DNA from 2 places in the Planococcus sp. TJ-301 genome. Region 1 is predicted to be linked to the other one. Evidence: predicted binding sites of a transcription regulator. Region 1 holds the regulator's gene; the other holds the start of a gene.
What was found. The regulator CtsR, encoded in region 1, represses protease genes until heat stress. The targets are predictions, from matches to a motif close to ATGGTCAATAAAGGTCAAACA.
Positions count from the first base shown of each region.

Region 2: a site for CtsR is predicted at 2,492-2,512, ahead of clpP (ATP-dependent Clp endopeptidase proteolytic subunit ClpP). Genes of this name have one in related genera too.

Region 1 covers NZ_JBZDOH010000006.1:22-7,660, forward strand. The annotation lists partial or broken rRNA gene rrf (5S ribosomal RNA) at 1-49, shown strand, start outside; gene AC4EHJ_RS16245 (hypothetical protein) at 498-743, shown strand; gene AC4EHJ_RS16250 (CtsR family transcriptional regulator) at 899-1,369, shown strand; gene AC4EHJ_RS16255 (UvrB/UvrC motif-containing protein) at 1,417-1,914, shown strand; gene mcsB (protein-arginine kinase McsB) at 1,904-2,995, shown strand; gene AC4EHJ_RS16265 (ATP-dependent Clp protease ATP-binding subunit) at 2,992-5,433, shown strand; gene radA (DNA repair protein RadA) at 5,498-6,877, shown strand; gene AC4EHJ_RS16275 (PIN/TRAM domain-containing protein) at 6,971-7,639, shown strand, end outside.
Region 2 covers NZ_JBZDOH010000004.1:99,257-106,895, forward strand. The annotation lists gene AC4EHJ_RS15210 (gluconeogenesis factor YvcK family protein) at 1-106, shown strand, start outside; gene whiA (DNA-binding protein WhiA) at 128-1,078, shown strand; gene AC4EHJ_RS15220 (HPr family phosphocarrier protein) at 1,137-1,394, shown strand; gene clpP (ATP-dependent Clp endopeptidase proteolytic subunit ClpP) at 1,802-2,413, opposite strand; tRNA gene AC4EHJ_RS15230 (tRNA-Arg) at 2,586-2,657, shown strand; gene AC4EHJ_RS15235 (glutaredoxin family protein) at 2,812-3,165, shown strand; gene AC4EHJ_RS15240 (sugar-binding transcriptional regulator) at 3,272-4,315, shown strand; gene gap (type I glyceraldehyde-3-phosphate dehydrogenase) at 4,316-5,320, shown strand; gene AC4EHJ_RS15250 (phosphoglycerate kinase) at 5,431-6,612, shown strand; gene tpiA (triose-phosphate isomerase) at 6,627-7,388, shown strand; gene gpmI (2,3-bisphosphoglycerate-independent phosphoglycerate mutase) at 7,381-7,639, shown strand, end outside.

The sequences.
Region 1 (7,639 bases):
CCGATGGTAGTTGGGGGTTTCCCCCTGTGAGAGTAGGACGTCGCTGGTCTAGAGAAAGAAAACCGTTGCCTTAACCGGCAGCGGTTTTTTTGTGCGTCTGGACATTGTCCGGATCACTGAGCGCCTAACGGTCCTTTGATCAAAAGTTATTCGCTATTGCAATAGTGGCATGAATGCCATAAAGAATAAATCGAAATTTTAATAGATTTTTCAATTGAATAAATTAAAATGTACCTTCATTGTCATATATAGCACAATTGTCAGAAGGGTAGAGTTTTTGTGTCCGGATTTGAAAGACAGGGATAGAAATAAGAAAATTAAAACCTCTATTCTAAAATTTTCTAAGAACTTCCCACCTTTTCATAAGTTATCGAAACAAATTGTTTTCAAAATTTTAAAAGCTTGAATGATGAAATTTATCATAAGATTTTTAAAAATAAGCACCATAATGATTAACAACGTCACGCATTGGGAAAACTGATAATGAGGTGATATGCATGAAACCAGGTTTATATAAAGTAGAAACAATTGATAAAAGAACTGCGCTGCTCACTCCATTGAATAAACAAGATGATCAATTTACTTTTCCAGTCTCCGATTTTACACACGATGTGGCTGAAGGAGATGTCGTAGAAGTTTGGCGGGAAGGCACTAAATGGAAAACGAAATATTGCGAAGAAGATACGAAATCGATTTCCAGCCACACTAAGGATTTTGTAAAGCGGATTATGGATAAAGAATAACTTATGATGTCTCGGGGATAATTAGTCTCGAGACATTTTTTGATTGTATTATTCAAATCGTAGAATTTGAAATCCTTAAAAAGCTTAGTGTATAATTAAGTCAAATATAGTCAAAGTCAATTAAAGACTAATTAGGTACCTGAGAGGTGATGGCGATGCGGAATATTTCGGACATAATTGAAGGGTATTTAAAAGGGATTATAGAAGTAAGCGAAAGAGACTATATTGAAATCAAACGCAATGAAATCGCCGAAAGATTTCAATGTGTCCCTTCGCAAATAAATTACGTGATAAATACTCGATTTACAGCGGATCGCGGCTATCTCGTAGAAAGCAAAAGAGGCGGTGGCGGATATATCCGCATTAAGCGCATCACGCTTCATACGAAATCCGATGTTCTTTCCGATGTTATTAAACGCTTGGAGCAAGGTGCCTCTCAAAGCATGGCAGAAGATATTGTTTTTAGGCTATTAAACGAGGATATCATTTCTAAAAGGGAAGCGAAATTAATCCTGAGTGCGAGCGATCGCGCGACGCTGCTTCTGCCGTTGCCGACGCGTGATGAGGTAAGAGCGAGAATTCTAATCGCTATGTTATTTACTTTGAAATATCAGTCGAGTATTTGAGAGGTGATCAAATGTTTTGTGAGCAATGCGGGAAAAGGCCGGCTTCTGTGATCGTCAAACAAAATGTGAATGGCAATACAATCCAACGCAACCTTTGCCCAATCTGTGCTGCTGAAAGCCATAATCTAAATTATACTTTTGAGCAAGATCCTATGGCCATTCACCAATTATTGTCCAATTGGTTTCCAAACCAAAAAACCTCTGTTAATCCAGTCAAAAAGGAAGTAGCTGTATGCCCGAATTGCGGATTCACATTCTCTAAATTCATGGAAATCGGAAAATTCGGTTGTGCTACTTGCTACGAAGCTTTTGAAGATCATTTAGATAATATATTCAAGAGACTCCATAATGGAAATTATAGGCACGAAGGTAAAATACCTTCTGCTTACGGCAGTACCTTAAAGATAAAAAAAGAGATAGAAGAATTACGAAAACAGATGCAAGTTTCTATTGCCGATGAGGATTTTGAAGAAGCGGCAAAACTGCGTGATGAGGTAAGGGCTCTTACTCTCCAACTTGTAGGGGGTGAGGCGGATGGAAATTGATCGTTTTCTGCAGCCTAAAGCTAGCAGTTGGATGGAAACAGATAGTGAAAATGCAGATATCGCAATGAGCACCCGGATACGGCTAGCCCGTAACTTAAGCGATTTTAAATTTCCTTACTCGTTTTCAGAAGACGAAGCATTAAAAGTAGACAAGGCGATTTCATCGGTGCTGATAGACCAAGGACGTAAATTGAACTTGGAATTCACCCATATTGATATACAGGAAATCCTTCCTCTCCAGCGAGAGGTGTTGATTGAAAAGCATTTGATCAGCCCATACTTAGTGAAGGAAAGCCATTCCGGCGCAGTTCTTCTTTCGGAAAATGAAGAGCTTAGTATAATGGTAAATGAAGAAGACCATTTGCGGATTCAAAGTTTACGGGCTGGGTTCCATTTGAAAGAAACGTATCAGGTGGCCAATGACCTGGATAATCTATTGGAACAGCATTTATCGTATGCGTTTCACGAAAAATATGGTTATTTGACCAGTTGCCCGACTAATACAGGAACAGGAATGCGAGCTTCAGTCATGCTGCATTTGCCAGCGTTGACAATGTCACAGCAAATCGCGCGGATCGTTCCGGCAATCTCACGTTTAGGAATGGCTGTGAGAGGTATTTACGGAGAAGGCAGCGAAGCGCTGGGCAATGTATACCAGATTTCCAATCAAATGACGCTTGGCAAGTCAGAATATGAAATTTTGCAAGACTTGGAAAGTATGACCGACCAAATCATTCAACAAGAACGCAGGGCGAGGGATGCGATTTTGAATAATTCGCCGGTCGCTTTGGAAGACCGGGTGTATCGCTCTCTCGGTACGTTAGCCAATGCAAGATTGTTGTCTACAGAGGAAGCGGCGACTTGCTTATCGAATGTCCGATTGGGCATCGATTTAAAATTAATTAAAGATATCGATATGTCGATATTAAATGAATTGATGATTTTTATGCAGCCGGCATTTTTGCAGCAGTATTCAGGCAGCCCTTTACAGCCGACTGAAAGAGATATTGCCCGCGCAAAATTATTCCGCGAGCGTTTGAATAAGGATAGTGTAACTAACAAAGGAGAGGATTTTGCATGATGTTTAATCGATTTACACAACGCGCACAAAAAGTTCTTCAACTAGCTCAAGAAGAAGCCATCCGCATGAAACACGAATCGATTGGGACCGAACATATTTTGCTTGGATTGATTCGTGAGGGCGGCGGCATAGCTGCTAAAGCTCTAGAAGCAATTGATGTTAATACACAACTAATCGAAGAAGGCATTAAAGAACTGGTCGGTGTCGGCGAAAAAGATGTAGGGCCGATTGTCCATTATACTCCGAGGGCGAAGAAAGTCATCGAGTTATCGGTGGATGAATCACGCAAGCTTGGCCATTCCTATATTGGGACCGAGCATTTGCTGCTTGCCTTGATACGCGAAGGTGAAGGAGTTGCTGCGCGGGTACTTGGCAATGCAGGCGTCAGCTTGAACAAAGCTCGCCAGCAAGTGCTTCAGCTATTGGGAAGCAACGAACAGGCTTCAAATACAGGAAGCAGCCCAAATGCTTCTGCGAATACACCGACTCTTGATGGCCTGGCACGCGACTTGACTCAAGTGGCGCGCGAAGGCAGTTTGGATCCGGTCATTGGGCGCAGCAAGGAAATTACACGGGTAATCGAAGTGTTGAGCCGCCGCACGAAAAATAATCCGGTGTTGATTGGTGAGCCAGGTGTTGGTAAAACAGCGATTGCCGAAGGATTGGCACAGCAGATTGTCAATAATGAAATACCGGAAACGCTGCGCGACAAACGTGTTATGGTACTTGATATGGGGACCGTTGTTGCCGGTACGAAATACCGCGGTGAATTTGAAGATCGTTTGAAAAAAGTGATGGACGAAATTCGCCAAGCGGGCAATGTCATTCTGTTTATCGATGAACTTCATACATTGATCGGTGCAGGCGGAGCGGAAGGGGCAATTGATGCTTCGAACATTCTGAAACCGTCATTGGCACGCGGAGAGTTGCAGTGCATCGGTGCTACTACATTGGACGAGTACCGAAAATACATCGAAAAAGATGCCGCCCTTGAGCGCCGGTTCCAGCCGATTCAAGTGGATGAGCCAACAGTGGCAGAATCCATTCTAATCATTAAAGGGTTGCGTGACCGTTACGAAGCGCATCACCGAGTGAAAATTACAGACGAAGCTATTGAAGCGGCAGCGGTCATGTCCGACCGATATATTTCTGACCGTTTCTTGCCGGATAAAGCGATTGATTTGATTGACGAAGCGGGTTCTAAAGTCCGTCTTCGTTCGTATACGACTCCACCTGATTTGAAAGAGTTGGAAGATCGCTTGGAATCTGCCCGCAATGAGAAGAATGCGGCTGTCCAAAGCCAGGCTTTCGAAAAAGCTGCTTCTTTGCGCGATGCCGAGCAAAAGCTGAAAGATCAATTGGATAAAACAAAGAAAGAGTGGAAAGAAAAGCAAGGCAAAGAAGAGTCTGAAGTGACGGTTGAGGATATTGCAGCGGTCGTCTCTATGTGGACAGGCGTTCCAGTTTCTAAATTGGCACAAACAGAAACTGAAAAATTATTGAATTTGGAAGATCTTCTCCACAATCGCGTAATCGGACAAGAAGAAGCCGTGACTTCGATTTCCAAAGCGATCCGCCGTGCGCGTGCAGGTTTGAAAGATCCGAAACGCCCGATTGGTTCGTTCATTTTCCTTGGGCCTACGGGTGTCGGTAAAACGGAACTTGCCCGCGCTTTGGCAGAAGCGATGTTCGGAGATGAAGAAGCGATGATCCGCATTGACATGTCCGAGTATATGGAAAGACATTCGACTTCACGCCTTGTCGGTTCGCCTCCGGGCTACGTCGGGTATGAAGAAGGCGGCCAATTGACGGAGAAAGTCCGTAGAAAACCGTATTCAGTGATATTACTAGATGAAATTGAAAAAGCGCATCCGGATGTCTTCAACATCCTGTTGCAAGTTCTCGAAGATGGACGTTTGACTGATTCGAAAGGCCGACGCGTCGATTTCCGCAACACGGTGATCATCATGACATCCAATGTTGGTGCGGAAGAATTGAAATACAATAAATACGTAGGATTCAATTTGCAGGACGGGAAAACGGATTACAAGGACATGAAAGCGAAAATGCTGGGCCAATTGAAAAAAGCTTTCCGTCCGGAGTTCTTAAACCGTATTGACGACATGATTGTGTTTCATTCTCTTGAACGGGAAGATTTGCGCAAAATCGTCAACTTGATGTCCCAGCAATTGGTCGATCGTTTGAAACAACAGCATATTGATTTGGAACTGACAGACGCTGCGCTTGAAAAAATCGCGAAGGAAGGGTATGATCCGGAATATGGTGCCCGCCCACTTCGCCGTTCTCTTCAAAAACACGTTGAAGACCGCTTGTCTGAAGAATTATTGAAAGGTACGGCAATTGCGGGGCAACATATCGTATTCGATGTAGAAAATGACGAATTTATCGTTCGCACAACGGCGGATATCAAGGAATAAAAGAATAATCATTCCGCTCGCCGGATTTTCGGCGGGCGGTTTTTATATGGAAAGGGAGAGAGTCATGGCTAAGAAAAAGTCGAAATTCATCTGTCAATCATGCGGCTATGAATCAGCGAAATGGATGGGCAAATGCCCAAACTGCGGCGAGTGGAACCAAATGGTGGAAGAAGTCGAAATGGCAGTGCCTAAAGGTACGCGCGGCGCATTCCAGCATTCGGCTTCTGTACCTCAAAAAGCCACACCGATCAACTCAATCGAAACGCAGGATGAACCGCGGGTGGATACGAAAATGGGCGAGATGAACCGGGTTCTCGGCGGCGGCATTGTGCCGGGTTCGCTCGTGCTCATTGGTGGTGATCCGGGGATCGGAAAATCGACGCTGCTTCTTCAAGTGTCTGCGATGCTTGCGAATAATGGCAACCGGGTATTGTATATTTCGGGAGAAGAATCGATCCGCCAAACGAAGCTGCGCGCGGAGCGCTTAGACGCTGCGTCGCCGGAATTATTCATTTATGCGGAAACGAATCTGGAACTGATCAATCATACAATTGAAGATGTGGCACCTGATTTTGTCATTATCGATTCCATCCAGACCGTGTATCATCCGGAAGTGACGTCCGCACCAGGCAGTGTGACCCAAGTGCGAGAAAGTACCGCCGAATTGATGCGCATTGCTAAAACCAAAAATATCGCGATTTTCCTGGTTGGCCATGTTACAAAAGAAGGGCAGATTGCAGGACCGCGTATTTTGGAGCACATGGTGGATACGGTGCTTTATTTTGAAGGCGAGCGGCACCATACGTACCGGATTTTGCGCAGCGTCAAAAACCGCTTCGGCTCGACAAATGAAATCGCGATTTTTGAAATGCTGCAAAGCGGGTTAGTGGAAGTGTTGAACCCGTCGGAACTCTTCCTTCAGGAACGCTCGAGCGGAGCGGCAGGGTCGACCGTCGTCGCTTCGATGGAAGGCACGCGGCCGATTCTGGTAGAAATCCAGGCGCTGGTAACGCAGTCGAGCTTCAATTATCCGAAACGGATGGCAACTGGCATCGACCAAAACCGGATTTCGTTATTGATGGCGGTCCTTGAAAAACGGGTGGGTATGCTGCTGCAGTCACAGGACGCTTATATCAAAGTGGCCGGAGGCGTCAAACTGGATGAACCGGCCATTGATTTGGCTGTGCTGGCGAGTATTGTTTCCAGCTACCGGGATATTGCGCCGAACGTCTATGACTGCATCATCGGAGAGGTCGGATTGACCGGTGAAGTGCGGCGGGTATCGCGCATTGAGCAGCGTGTTCAGGAAGCGGCTAAGCTCGGCTTTAAACGCGCTATCATTCCGGCTTCGAATCTGGGAGGCTGGGATTATCCGGAAGGAATCCGGGTAGTCGGCGTCGAAAGTGTCAACGATGCATTGAAAGAAATATTCCCACAGCAGTAAGAGGGCGCATTGCCCTCTTTTTCTTTACTGTAAAGCCGAACACAGCGTTTCCATTACAAAACGTGTATAATTATTTAAAAGGAGGTGGAGTCCATGTTAAAGAGAATTATCCAGATTTTATTTTTACTGATTGGCGCTACCGTCGGAATCATATTTTTGCCCTATGTTTTTGAACTTATTCCCATTCCCGACAGCCCGTGGATTAATAATGCCATCGTATTTGCTTTGATCGGCGCCCTTGTATTCTTTTTATTGTCATTATTGTTTGCGGATTCGATTGTTAAATTTGTGAGGTGGATGGAAGAGAAATTGCTCCATGCACCGACTCCGGATCTATTGTTCGGTACGGTAGGGCTTATCATCGGATTGGTGGTGGCTTTCCTGATCGGATTCGCCTTGAACACCATCGATATCCCGATTGTCGCTACGGCAGCTCCAATTATTCTGTCTGTGGTGCTCGGGTATTTAGGGTTCCAAGTTGGCTTTAAGAAGCGGGAAGAAATGGTCGGCATGCTGACGCCTCAGCGCATTATGACGAACCATAAAAAGGCGGAACCTGAAGAGCCTGTAAAAAACATGTCCTATAAATTGCTTGATACGAGTGTCATCATCGATGGCCGGATCGCGGACATTTCAGCTACCGGTTTTATGGAAGGTACGTTTGTCGTACCACATTTCGTGTTGTCGGAATTGCAGCATATCGCGGATTCATCGGATACGCTAAAACGGACACGCGGCCGCCGCGGCTTGGACATTTTGAAA
Region 2 (7,639 bases), on a different contig from region 1:
TATATTCGGAAAAGCCGTTCGGCACGAACCGATGAAAGTGGCGCAGTGGCTGTTTGAATACGCCGGAGGCCTCGAAAAAGAAACACCGAAGCATCTGTATTTTTGATGTGAGGAGAGGGGGGACGGCATGTCATTTGCTTCCGAAACAAAAAAAGAAATGACCCAAATTGAAGTGGACGATTGCTGCGGCAAAGCCGAGCTATCTGCTTTAATCCGCATGAATGGGACTTTGTCGTTTTCGAATCGGCAGTTGAGCCTTGATATACAAACAGAAAACGCAGCGATTGCGCGGCGCATCTATACCTTCTTGAAACGTTTTTATCCAACATATCCGGTCGAATTGCTGGTCCGGAAAAAAATGCGCCTGAAAAAGAACAATATTTATATCTGCAGAATCAGGGAAGGGTCGAAGCATGTCCTGGAGGACTTGGCTATTATTTCGGAAGGCTTCCAATTTCAGCATGAAATTGATAAAAGCCTGATCGAAAAGACTTGTTGCAAGCGCGCTTATTTGCGAGGTGCTTTCCTGGCGGGGGGATCTGTCAATAATCCGGAAACTTCTTCCTATCACCTTGAAATCTACTCGCTTTACAAAGACCATGCGGATTCACTGGTCGAGCTGATGAATCACTTTCATTTGAACAGCAAGACCATTGAACGGAAAAAAGGCTTTGTAACTTATTTAAAAGAAGCAGAAAAGATTTCAGATTTCCTTAGTATCGCCGGAGCACATGTGGCATTATTGAAATTCGAGGACGTCCGCATTATCCGGGATATGCGCAATAGCGTCAATCGACTGGTGAATTGCGAAACCGCAAACCTAAACAAGACGATTGACGCGGCGCTGCGGCAAGTCGAGAATATCCGCTTTATCGACTCAGTAATTGGCATTGACCAGTTGCCTGAACGCCTTCGGGAAATTGCCAGACTGCGCGTTGAGTATCAAGATGTTACACTGAAGGAACTTGGAGAGATGGTTTCAAGCGGCAATGTGAGTAAATCGGGTGTCAATCACCGGTTGCGCAAAATCGATGAAATCGCGGAGCAATTGAGAAAAGGAGAAACGATTGGCCGGTAGCACCGCGCCAATCTTTCATATATGATTAAGTCCAGTTACGTTTTAGAGGAGGGACAGCATGGTAGAGAAACAAGTGGAAGTCCAATTGAAATCCGGATTGCAAGCAAGGCAAGCAGCTTTGTTCGTCCAAGAAGCCAACCGCTACAACGCGGATGTCTATTTGGAAAAAGACGAAAAGAAGGTTAACGCGAAAAGCATCATGGGCATAATGAGCCTGGCCATCAGCAAAGGCACGAATGTAACCATTTCAGCAGACGGATCGGATGAAGAGAAAGCAGTAAATGCATTGTCATCCCTAATCGAAAAAGAAGCATAAGAAATCCCGCAGCCTTCGAGGCTTGCGGGGTTTTTTCAACGTGTTGAGAAAGCTGCTTACTCTTTAAATGGTAAAGGGGGTATAGGTGCAGATATTCCGCAAAACAGCCCCGATAAAACATATGCTCCTGCAGCGCTGCGCTGCTTCGTCGCTACGCTGCCCCGCGGGAGTCGAAGCTGTTTTGCTACATATCTGGATAGCATGAAGAAATTGCAGAAATTTTATCTTTCATGATTTTAAAAAGTGAAATGATTTGCTATTAAGAAGGACCTTTGAATGAAGCGGAAGGCGGAGACTGAAGCCAGGCCCGCGGAACGCGTCCGCCTAGAGCGAAATGAAAAGATTAACAAGAGTTTCTCTACCACACAAAAAAATCCCGCAGCATCGAAAAGCTGCGGGATTTTTGTTTAGATATCTTCTTTAGTGTGCTGAGGCAATTTGCTACGAGTGATGATTTGGTCGATCAAACCATACTCAAGCGCGCGCTCTGCAGTCATGAAATTATCGCGGTCTGTATCTTTGGAAATGACATCCAAAGATTGGCCAGTGCGTTCTGACAAGATCGTGTTCAATTTTTCACGAAGGAATAAGATGCGTTTTGCGGCAATCTCAATTTCTGTCGCTTGGCCTTGTGCTCCACCAAGTGGTTGGTGAATCATGACTTCAGCATTCGGCAAAGCATAGCGTTTGCCTTTCGTGCCTGCTGCCAATAGGAAAGCACCCATAGAAGCGGCCATGCCGATGCAGATAGTTTGGACATCCGGACGGATGAACTGCATTGTGTCATAAATCGCCATACCGGCTGTGATGCTGCCGCCAGGGCTGTTGATGTAGATCGAAATATCTTTATCTGGATCCTCAGCTTCGAGGAACAGCAGCTGCGCGACGATAGAGTTTGCAACATTATCGTCAATTCCGCTGCCCAGCATGATAACGCGGTCTTTCAGCAAACGTGAGTAAATATCATAGGCACGTTCGCCGCGGCTCGTTTGTTCAATTACTGTTGGAATTAAATTCATAGGTAATTTCCTCCTCATAATAAGGTATTGGCTAACTATACTGAAATCTTCTTCAGCTGTAATAATATCATACACATGATGGTCAATGAAGGTCAAATCTAACGAATTGAAAAAACAAGCTTGAAATGTTTTGTATCTCTGTATATAATAGAAAAGTCGCTAATAACGATTTGCCCTCGTAGTGTAATGGATCACACGTAAGATTCCGGTTCTTGAGATGGAGGTTCGATTCCTTCCGAGGGCATAAAATGAAAGCAGCACGCCTACTCCAGTAAATTGGAAAAGGTGTGCTGCTTTTTCTTTTGCTGCTGTAATTGCATGTAGAATATCCCGCCAAGCTAACCAAAATATCTGCCCGACACTTTACCAGAAAGCGGCTGCCGAATATAATTGGAGGAGTGAACCGGCCGAAACACAGGCTGCTTCTTTACCAGAAAACGAAGATGCCGGAACAGGTTTTTTTGGCCCTGCTTCTTCCTGCGGCGGAGCTGGACAAAGATGGCAACGAAAGAAGGGTGAACATGATTACGTTATTCACGCGGGCAAATTGTCCGTTATGCGATGAGGCTAAGCTAATGCTAAAACTGGTCCAGGAGGATTTTAATATCGACTGGACGGAAGTGGACATCGAAAGCGACGACGCCTTGCATGAAAAATACATGCTGATGATTCCGGTGATTGAGCGCAATGGCGAAACGATCATCTATGGCAATGTCGGATATATTGAATTATTGGAAGCGTTAGAACTTTAACGCTTCTTTTTATTTGCATTTATTGAAAAGCTCAGCTAAAATGAAATAAGTGGGACAGAAAAAAAGTATCGGGACGAAAAATGTCCCATGCGTAAGGAGTGAATTAATGGATCCATTAACGGAAGCGCAGAACAAGCTCGTGCCGGAAATGACCGACCTCCTGAAAAAACGTTATCAAATTTTGCAGGCTATCCAGAGAGAAGAGCCGATTGGCAGGCGCGCACTTAGCGAACTTGCCGGTATGAAAGAACGCGATATCCGCAATGAAACTGATTTGTTGCGTAGTCAGCAGCTGATAAAAGCAAAAACCGCTGGAATGGCTGTCACTCTTCAAGGTGCAGCTGTTCTGGAAGCATTAAAAGAATTCATGCGTGAAGTTTCCGGACTTTCACACATGGAGCAGCAATTGAAATCCATTTTGGGAATAGCGCGCGTGCACATCGTGCCGCAGGACAGTGATGAAATGCCGGCTGTTAAAGGCGATATCGGCAAAGAAGCTGCCCGGCTGCTTGAATCCAGGTTTGCTCAACACAAAATTGTTGCGGTGACCGGCGGCAGCACGATGGCGGCCATCTCGAAAGAATTATCCGCTGACAGGAAAGACAACGCGCTCCAATTTGTTGCTGCACGCGGCGGACTGGGCGAGGATGTCCTCCACCAGGCCAATACGATTGCATCGGCATTTGCCGCAAAAACTGCTGGCTCGGTCAAGACACTCTATCTGCCGGATCATCTCAGCGCGGAAGCGTTCGAAATGATGCTGCGCGAACCGGTCATCAAAGACATGATGGACAGTTACGACCGGACGGATATCGTGGTGCACGGAATCGGCAATGCCGAGGAAATTGCATTGCAGCGCAAATCTTCCAGCGAGGAAGTGGAGCATATCCGTTCCGGCGGTGCAGTAAGCGAAGCATTCGGCTACTACTTCAACGATCAAGGAGAAGTGGTTTATCGCATCCGTACAGCGGGAATTCAATTGGAGCAGGTCAAAAATGCCGCATTCATCCTGGCAGTAGCCGGAGGGCATTCAAAAGCACAGGCAATTCTCTCGTATTGCAAAATTGCAGCCAAGGGAACGGTGCTCGTCACTGATGAAGGGGCGGCCCGGCAAATAATAGAACTTACACAAAAACTGGAGGAATTATAAATGACTTTAAAATTAGCTATTAACGGATTCGGACGCATAGGACGCATAGTTTTCCGCCAAGCATTGATTCACGAAGAAGTGGAAGTAGTAGCAGTGAACGATTTGACAGACGCTAAAATGCTTGCGCACTTGCTGAAATACGATTCTATCCACGGCACTCTGGACGCTGAAATTTCTTCTGAAGGCGACTACTTGATCGTCAACGGCAAGAAAATCAAAGTCTTCTCAGAAAAAGATCCTTCTAACCTTCCATGGGGCGAATTGAACATCGATATCGTTGTTGAATCTACTGGATTCTTCACTGACGCTGAAGCAGCTGAAAAACATATCACAGCTGGCGCGAAGAAAGTCATCGTTTCTGCACCAGGCAAAAACATGAAAACTCTCGTTATGGGCGTTAACCATGAGAGCTACGATCCAGAACAAGACAAAGTGGTTTCAAACGCATCATGTACTACAAACGGCTTAGCCGGAATCTCAAAAGTATTGAACGAAAAATTCGGCATCAAACATGCGATGATGACAACGATCCACTCATACACAAATGACCAGATCTTGCTTGACTCACCGCATAAAGATTTCCGCCGTGCCCGTGCAGCTGCGGAATCGATGATTCCTACAACTACAGGCGCAGCAGTTGCAGTAACAAAAGTATTGCCGGAATTGGTCGGCAAATTGGATGGTATGGCAATCCGCGTTCCTACACCAAACGTTTCATTGATCGACTTGGTCGCTGAACTTGAAACTTCAGCATCTATCGAAGATGTAAACAAAGCGCTTAAAGAAGCATCCCAAAACGAATTAAAAGGCTTCTTGGAATACAGCGATCTTCCGCTTGTATCAAGAGACTACAATGGCGTAGAAGCTTCAGCAACTGTAGACGGCTTGTCTACTATGGCAATCGGCGACAACATGGTTAAAGTCTTGGCTTGGTACGATAACGAGTCTGGCTACTCAGCTCGCTGCATCGATTTGGCTCTACACATGTACAAAACGGGTTTGTAATCCCAAAATCATAGCTTAATTTCCGATGAACCTCTATAATGAAAGAGGGTAAAAGGGGTGGGGATTTACCCCGCCCCTTATTTTTTTATATGAACGGGAGGATTTTCATGTTGAAGAAAATGACCATGAAAGACGTGGACTTAAAAGGGAAACGCGTATTTTGCCGAGTGGATTTTAATGTGCCGATGTCTGAAGGAAAAGTGACAGACGACACACGGATTCGCGCAGCTGTCCCAACGATTGAATATTTGGTCGAGAACGGGGCAAAAGTTATTTTGGCAAGTCATTTAGGCCGCCCGAAAGGCGCAGTCAACGAAGACATGAGACTGGCAGCAGCAGGAGTCAGGTTAACCGAATTATTACATAAACAAGTTAAGAGCCTCGATGAATCGATCGGGGGAGGAGTGGAGCAGGAAATTTCGGCAATGGCCGAAGGAGATATTATTCTGCTTGAAAATGTTCGCTTCCATGAAGGTGAAGAAAAAAATGATCCTGAACTCGCAAAAGCATTCGCATCGCTGGCAGACCTTTTCGTCAATGATGCGTTTGGCGCAGCACATCGTGCGCACGCGTCGACAGCTGGCATCGCAGAGCATCTGACCGCTATATCCGGCCTGTTGCTGGAAAAGGAATTGGATGTCCTCGGCAAAGCGTTGTCTGAACCGGAACGTCCGTTTACGGCAATCATCGGAGGAGCCAAAGTCAAAGATAAAATTGGTGTCATCGACCATCTTTTGGATAAAGTCGATAATCTGATTATCGGCGGCGGCTTGTCTTATACGTTCAGCAAAGCGCAAGGCAATGAAGTCGGAAACTCACTTCTTGAGGAAGACAAGATCGACCTCGCCAAATCCTTCATTGAAAAAGCGAAGGAAAAAGGCGTCAACTTATACATGCCAGTCGATGTCGTAGTGGCAAAAGAATTTTCAAATGACGGCGAAACAAAAGTTGTAGGGATTTCAGAAATTCCTTCTGACTGGATGGGCCTCGATATCGGACCTGAAACCGCTAAAACCTATGCGGATGTCATCAAAAATTCGAAGCTGGTCATCTGGAACGGGCCTATGGGCGTGTTTGAAATGAGCTCATTCGAAAATGGCACCAAATCCGTCGCTCAGGCGATGGCGGAAACAGAAGCCTATACGATTATCGGCGGAGGAGACTCTGCAGCGGCTGTCGAGAAATTCAACGTAGCCGACAAAATGGACCATATCTCTACGGGCGGCGGTGCTTCCCTTGAGTTTATGGAAGGCAAAGATTTGCCTGGCGTTACTGCATTAACCGATAAATAGAAGGAGTGGTTTTGTTGAGAAAGCCGATTATAGCGGGAAACTGGAAAATGTATAAAACTTTTTCTGAAGCAAAACAATTTGTCGAAGAAGTGAAAGGCCTCGCGCCGGACGCGGACAAAGTCGATTCAGTTATTTGTGCGCCGGCGCTGTTTCTTCAGCAGCTGGCAACAGCAGCGGAAGGCAGCCCGCTTCAACTAGGGGCGCAGACGATGCACGAAGAAAAAGAAGGAGCGTTCACCGGCGAAATCAGCCCTGTGCAATTAGCGGATCTTGGCATCCAATACGCCATTATCGGCCATTCGGAGCGCCGCCAGTATTTCAACGAAACTGACGCTTCAGTAAACAAAAAAGTGCATGCCGCGTTTGCATACGGCATCACCCCGATCATGTGCGTCGGTGAAAGCTTGGAGCAGCGGGAAAGCGGTTCTACAGGCGACGTCGTCGAACAGCAAGTGGCTGAAGGACTGAAAGGCTTGTCAGCGGACCAAGCAGCTCAAACGGTCATCGCTTACGAACCGATCTGGGCAATTGGCACCGGCAAAACCGCCACAGCAGAAGATGCCAATGAAGTATGCGGCATTATCCGCAAAAAAGTGGCATCGTTATACGATGAAAATACAGCACAGCAAGTACGCATCCAATACGGCGGCAGTGTGAAACCAGCGAACATCGAGGAATTGATGGGCATGGAGCATATCGATGGCGCATTAGTCGGCGGAGCGAGCCTGGAAGCGGAGTCTTATGTGAAATTGCTAGAGGCGGGATTGCATGCGTAATACAGAATATCCAGTAGCGTTGATTATCTTAGATGGTTTCGGCTTCCGGGCAGAAAACTTCGGCAACGCAGTAGCTCAGGCGAAAAAACCGAATTTTGACCATTTGTGGAATAAGTATCCGCACGGCTTGCTGACGGCATCTGGTGAAGCGGTTGGCTTGCCGGAAGGGCAAATGGGCAATTCTGAAGTCGGCCACTTGAATATCGGCGCCGGACGGATTGTCTATCAGAACTTGACGCGTATCCATAAAT